Regions from separate parts of the Paenibacillus sp. Cedars genome, predicted to be linked through region 2. Evidence: predicted binding sites of a transcription regulator. Region 2 holds the regulator's gene; each other region holds the start of a gene.
The links. The regulator LexA, encoded in region 2, represses DNA repair genes until DNA is damaged. The targets are predictions, from matches to a motif close to CGAACATATGTTCG.
Positions count from the first base shown of each region.

Region 1 (2,278 bases), 490 kb from region 2:
CCTGCTTGTTTGAAACGATGGGATTTCCCACCTCTCATGCCATTCACGCTCCTCTAATGGAAAAATCATGCTCTATGTAGTGTGAACCGGAACATGATTTTTTATAACGAGAAAACCATTGACAGCCATAATGTCTGCTGGTAATATATGAATTACCTTTTTAAATATTTCATGATCTGTTAGCTCAGCTGGGAGAGCACTATCTTGACAGGGTAGGGGTCAGTGGTTCGAGCCCACTACAGATCATAACTGAAAACCCTTGATGCCGTTGGCGTCAGGGGTTTTCCCTTTTCTTTTCGAAAGAGGCTTTTTTAGTAATTGGGGTCCCGCTGGGGTCCAATCAATTGTGTCTTCTCAAAAAAAACAGCCCAGAAATTAATACCTGGACTGATTTTCTTACTTTATGCATTTGCCAATCTGAATCCCCGCCTGAATAGCTGTTGGAAAAATGTAGTTAACGTCTCTACGGGTTTTTAAAATGAATAAGTTTTCTATACTATTAGCCACCTCTGATAATTCAGGCTTTATTTCTTTTATTTCCTCAAGATGTTCGACTAGTTCTTGATATAAATCATCCGTATGACTCTCACACGATTCCACTGCTTCATTCAATTTTCTCTCTTCAGCAATCGACAGCCATTCCTCCAACATTGATTGACAACCCCCTCAACTGTTTATCTGGTTTGCACCTGAGTTTTACCATGTTATAATTTACCTTTGGATCACCTCGTTTTTTTGAGAAAGGAGTATGTATGAAGTTTGAATAACATCTCCCGTGGGAGGTGCTTGCTTGGCGATCTGATATTCCAACGTGGTTGGACTCATGAACACTATGCTTCTATATCAGGCCGTTCTCCTCGTATGATTTCCTATTTTTGCAGTAATGAAAGAACAATGTTGCCTGAGGATATATACGTGGCAATGTTAATTTTCAACTGTGAAATCACTGATATCTACGAGTTTACAGAGCAAGCTGCGGATTAGTTTTCCGCCTCCCTCCGGATGTGTCCGAACAAATTGTTCGGAATATAGGTAAATTATACCTCTTTATCTCCCATCTCTCAATTGTTAAAATTTAACATTAATAACTCTCCCATTACTTTTTCCTATGTACAATCCACACTGGTTTTGGAATAATATTACTACGAACAAGCGTTCTTATCAAGACTTGTTTTCATTTTCACGAAAAGCTATCATAGAATATATGTTCGCATTTTTAGAGGACGGGTGAGGGTGAAATGAAAATAGCAGAGGCCATTACAAGCAAGGATCGTCACTATGTCAAACGTTATATAATCATAACTCTTGTCATTGCAGCATTCGAGCGGGACTGCAGATACATAGAGAAGCAGTTGAAGACGCCGGGGCCTTATGTGGACATCATCAAGCTGGCGACGGAGAATGCATGGGCGGATATGAGAGATGTAAAAAAACACTTTTGGTTAAAAGGCATGAAGTTATACGAAGAGAAGCGAACACCGCTTGGTATTATGGCGAAGTTTAAATGCAGAGGCTACGAGTCATCATTGGAGCTTCGCTGGGAATACATCTCAGCTGAAGCGTCTATCTTAATGCGCAAATATTTAGGGCTTGATGTTTCGGTATATGGAGACCCAACAACACCGGGACATTTAAGGGAGCAATATTAAATTTCTGAAGTAATCAACAGGATACTTTTAACCCTTGTAGAAGAAGTAAGGGAAACAAGCTTTTAAAAGGGGGCTACTTATTTGAATTTCATTAAACACCAGTTAACAGTTGAGGATATCAAAACACTCACCGAAAAGGAATTAGAGAATTTTCATGATTCCATACTATGGGGAGATCCTGAACCGGGAGAAAGCTTTTACGATTTTTCGACTGATGAAGTCCATACAATTACTGAGGTCAGATCAGAGAGCAGTAGCTATTATCTAGTGTACGAGGGTGGAAAAACAGATGATTGGGATACATGCTTCCCATTGCTTAATGTCGGGCAGCTATTGGACCTTCTTTCATTTGAAACGAACATAGAGGTTCGCAGTTGGGGAAGCGGCTGGCTCGTTGTATATGAAGATCAGTTTTTCAAAGTAGGGCGAAACGAACTGATTGATGTTTTATTTAAAGCCTTGAAATTGAAAATTTCCAAATAAAAAATGGACCCCCTCTGGCCTATGCCGAAGGGGCGCATACCGATGTTCCAGGTATTAGACCTACCTGTTTGTGTCGATACAGTAATATAGGGTATATATATTTTACTACAACAAAAATAGAGACTCTATTTGGTTCATGATCAATT
Region 1 is NZ_CP020866.1:3,883,383-3,885,660, forward strand. It holds gene B9D94_RS19525 (hypothetical protein) at 1-38, opposite strand, end outside; tRNA gene B9D94_RS19530 (tRNA-Val) at 174-246, shown strand; gene B9D94_RS19535 (hypothetical protein) at 397-651, opposite strand; gene B9D94_RS19540 (YhjD family protein) at 1,239-1,649, shown strand; gene B9D94_RS19545 (hypothetical protein) at 1,731-2,132, shown strand.
Region 1: the regulator LexA is predicted to act here: its motif matches at 1,198-1,211, upstream of B9D94_RS19540 (YhjD family protein).

Region 2 (2,278 bases):
GTCCTTTTCAAAATGAACCATTTACCGCCGAGATGAAAAATAAGGTACAGGTGTCATTGACCCAAGGTAGCCATAGATCAAAGCGTCGTCCATATTTACGTGTTGGTATGACTGGCGTGCTATTGTTTGTCACTCTACTGCTATTGATTCAGTTTCCTTGGGGGGAACGTACGGTACAACAGCATACGGCAGGGGGGGGACCATCCCCATCTGTGACGGAGACGATTCGCGCAGAAGGTACAACGGATGAAGGAACGTTACAGGTAGTTGCCATCGATAAGGAAGAGATAACGGAATTAGGAGCTCCCAGCTGTTTCGGACTCGAAACGGATCTGTCGTTTAAAGGGGATTACAAAGTGAAGTACGCGGCAGAGGGGACTTCGGAGGATGTGGTTGTCCTTGAGGATCTCACCTTCATACAACCAACTTCCGCTGCTCTTCAGATGATTCGATTGCCTTTTCAGGAAGCGGATGTGTTCATACTCGCCCCGCAATATAAGGACTGTCACGGAATACAAATCTATGCATTTGCGGTGGAGCATGGGAGTGGTAAGGCGGTGCAGCTGCAATTTGAGGAGGAGTTTTCTAGAGCCAGCACGTCCTATTACAGACCGGGCACTACACCTACGGTGAAAGATAATAAGCTTGTTCTGAAGTCCACGGAGGGTCCAGGCGGGGAAGGTTCGCCTGAAGATAATATGGCTGAGAGAATGTATCAATTAGATCTTAGGCAAAATGCCATGGTGATGGTCTTGCGCAAGGACCGGAAATCTTAAGGATTAAATAACGTAGCACAAGAGGTTACCATCCAACTAAGGAAGGTAACCTCTTGTTCATTGATATATGAAGTTAGTGTACATCCCTAAAGAGACCGATGACTTTGCCGAGAATGGTTACATGATTCAGGCGCAGGGGCTCGTAAGTAGGATTCTCCGGCTGCAAGCGAACGTGGTCCTTCTCTTTGTAGAAGGTCTTTACGGTTGCTTCGTCTTCCTCTGTCATCGCTACTACAATGTCCCCATTGTCTGCAGTTTGCTGCTGGCGAACAATGACATAGTCACCGCTATGTATGCCAGCTTCAATCATGCTGTCACCAACAACAGATAACATGAATACCTTATCGTCGCCTACATAATGCTGAGGGAGAGGGAAGTAATCCTCGATGTTCTCCATGGCGGTAATAGGTACGCCTGCAGTGACTTTACCGACAACAGGCACTCTGGCAATGGTGTGGGTAAACAGATTAGCGCTATCGGATTCTTCTTGGCCAAGCAGTTCGATCGCTCTTGGCTTCGTAGGGTCACGGCGGATCAGGCCTTTCTTCTCCAATCGGTCTAGATGCCCATGGACCGTTGAACTGGAAGCTAGTCCTACAGCCTCGCCGATTTCCCGGACAGAAGGCGGGTAACCCTTGCTACGAACTTCGTTGCGGATAAACTCTAAGATCGCCAGCTGGCGGCTGGATATTTTCGACATGCCGTATCAACCCCATTTAGTAACGTTTGGGAAAATTATAACATAGAACTTCCGTTCGTACAAACATAAGTTCTAAAAAAAGATAGAACAAATGTTCTTTTGGGTATTGTATCAAACAAGTGTTCGTGTTATTATGAATTCATAAGAGAACACTTGTTTGGGAGATGATGATTCCATGTTGAAATACAGTACATACCGTAGTATTTATGAGAACGTTCCTGTGCGAACGGAGAAGTCTTCGGTGACTTGGGTCTATCAATTGAAAACCAGAATGACTTCCATCCCCTTAATTAAACTTCTATTTATTCTGCTGATTGTTGCATCCTTTTGGACGGGGGCCTATTCCGTTTTTGCCGGGGGAATGGAGAAGCCGACAGGTGAGAAGTTGGTCATTGTTCAATCCGGCGATAGTTTATGGCGTATCGCTTCCCTTCATAAACCAGCTGATATGGATACGCGCGTATATATTGATAGTATTAGAAGAACGAACGGTTTGAAAGGTCCTGACATACAGGCAGGAGAGGTGTTATCATTACCGGTGTGGTAATGTAATGAGCAATCCATTCTAACGCATATTGTGTATTTCTAATTACTAATACTCTATTGTTAATGATGGGGAGAACCCATTCATACTGATCATACATTCATATTTATTCTTAATGAGAGTTTGCAAGGGTGCGGTTTCCTTGACAAGCTCTTTTTCACATGTTTAAGTTATAAATGATATTGGAATTGGAGGAGAAGGCATGGATATTGATACTTTGGTGGAACGCATTAATGTATTAGCAAGAAAACAGAAGAG
Region 2 is NZ_CP020866.1:3,396,079-3,398,356, reverse strand. It holds gene B9D94_RS17170 (hypothetical protein) at 1-776, shown strand, start outside; gene lexA (transcriptional repressor LexA) at 850-1,476, opposite strand; gene B9D94_RS17160 (LysM peptidoglycan-binding domain-containing protein) at 1,652-2,023, shown strand; gene B9D94_RS17155 (DUF896 domain-containing protein) at 2,223-2,278, shown strand, end outside.

Region 3 (2,278 bases), 1.6 Mb from region 2:
ACCGGCGAGCTCCCCATCTATTCGAAGATGCTCAAGTTCGCAGGCATTGGGGAATCCGCACTTGATCAGCGGCTGGAGGACCTGATAACCGCACAGACGGATCCGACCATCGCCTTGTATGCCAAGGAAGGGGAGGTTACGGTCCGGATCTCCACGAAGGCAGCGAGTGAGTCTGAGGCTATGGTCCGGCTGAATGAGCTGGAGACCAGAATTCAGGAGAGAGGTCCTGAGTTTATGTATGCCAACGAGGACGTGCCGATTGAGAAGGTCATTGTAGACCTTATGGCAGATCGAAGCTGGACGCTGAGCGCGGCCGAGAGTTGTACCGGAGGGCTCGTGGCAGAGGCGCTGACATCCATTCCCGGCAGTGCTTCGATGTTTCTGGGCGGAATCATCTGTTATACCAATCAGATCAAAGAGAAGCTTGTACATATCCCGCATGCGCTGCTTGAAGGTGATGATGCGCCGGGCGCTGTCAGTGCGGAGGTTGCCGAGGCGCTTGCGGATCATGTCCGGATGGTGACCGACAGTGATTTTGGTTTGTCGGTAACAGGTGTAGCAGGTCCAGGTTACGCCGAACGCAAGCCCGTTGGCCTTGTGTACATTGGATTGTCCGAACGGGGAAAAGAAACGGAAGTGCATGAGCTGCACCTGCAGGGCAACCGTGAGACGATCCGGCTCCGTGCAACCAAGGCGCTGCTGTATCGGCTTTGGCAGCGTCTCGTTGCCTCCAAGCAGGCCTAGCTTCCCCCTAAGCCGAAGGAAGCCGCTTTTGATAAAAAGTAAATTATTTACACCTGTCTTGGTAGCTGTTCTTGAATTGAAGAATGGTTCCGAGTATAATGTGAAGTACGGAAGAACCGTGGCATATCGAATGATATTGCTGCGGTTCTTCTTCTTTTTTACATAGGGTTCAGAGCATGGGAGGGAAGGAGCGCCGAATAAAAAAAACGAATGTATGTTCGAAAAAAAGCTTGGCAAACGTGTCAAAACAAGGTATGATATGACTATCAACAGTGAAGGGTTGTGGAACAATTGTCAGATCGTCGTGCTGCGCTGGAGATGGCGCTTCGTCAGATAGAGAAACAGTTCGGTAAAGGTTCCATCATGAAACTGGGTGAGTCCACCCATATGCAGGTAGAGATTGTGCCAAGTGGATCGTTGGCGTTGGATATAGCTTTAGGAACCGGCGGTTTGCCTAAAGGCCGGATTATTGAAGTATATGGACCGGAATCCTCCGGTAAAACAACAGTAGCCCTCCATGCTATTGCTGAAGTTCAGAAGGCTGGCGGACAAGCTGCATTTATCGATGCCGAGCATGCCCTGGATCCATCGTATGCAAGCAAACTGGGTGTTAATATTGATGAATTGCTGCTCTCCCAACCGGATACGGGTGAACAGGGGCTTGAAATTGCGGAAGCATTGGTACGCAGTGGTGCTGTAGATATTATTGTTATTGACTCGGTTGCTGCGCTTGTGCCGAAAGCTGAAATTGAAGGCGATATGGGTGATTCCCACGTGGGTCTGCAAGCTCGTCTGATGTCTCAGGCTCTTCGTAAATTGTCGGGTGCCATCAATAAGTCGAAAACGATTACCATCTTTATCAACCAGCTTCGTGAGAAGGTTGGTGTTATGTTCGGTAACCCTGAGACTACTCCGGGCGGACGTGCTCTGAAGTTCTATTCCACGGTTCGTTTGGACGTGCGCCGGATTGAGAGCATCAAGATGGGTAACGATGTGGTGGGTAACCGCACACGGATTAAGGTTGTTAAGAACAAGGTAGCGCCGCCTTTCAAACAGGCTGAGCTAGATATTATGTACGGTGAGGGCATCTCTAGAGAGGGAAGCCTGATTGATATCGGAACGGAACTGGATATCGTAGACAAGAGTGGTGCGTGGTATTCTTATTCTGGCGACCGTCTGGGTCAAGGACGTGAGAATGCGAAGCAATTCTTGAAGGAGCATCCGGAAATCGCGAGTGTAATCGAGAATAAAATCCGTGAAGCAAGCAACCTGACCACGGCTGTTCCTGAGCCTTCCGCAGAGGATAAGGAACAAGATGAAATAGAAGAGCAGGAATTGTTTAAGGTAGAGTAGTAATTACGGTTTGAGCTTTTACAGTGTTGAGGACTGTCCGGTGTTTGTAACGCCTGACGGTCTTCTTTGCATTTAACTTAATCGAGGAATCGCTCGGATATTTTTGCCAGGATATTGATGCTGAAGTGAAAGGAGCGTTTATGAAAGAAGAGAATATGGGAGTGTCTGAAGAGGAGGAAAC
Region 3 is NZ_CP020866.1:1,821,754-1,824,031, forward strand. It holds gene B9D94_RS10160 (competence/damage-inducible protein A) at 1-744, shown strand, start outside; gene recA (recombinase RecA) at 1,036-2,097, shown strand; gene B9D94_RS10170 (regulatory protein RecX) at 2,238-2,278, shown strand, end outside.
Region 3: the regulator LexA is predicted to act here: its motif matches at 952-965, upstream of recA (recombinase RecA).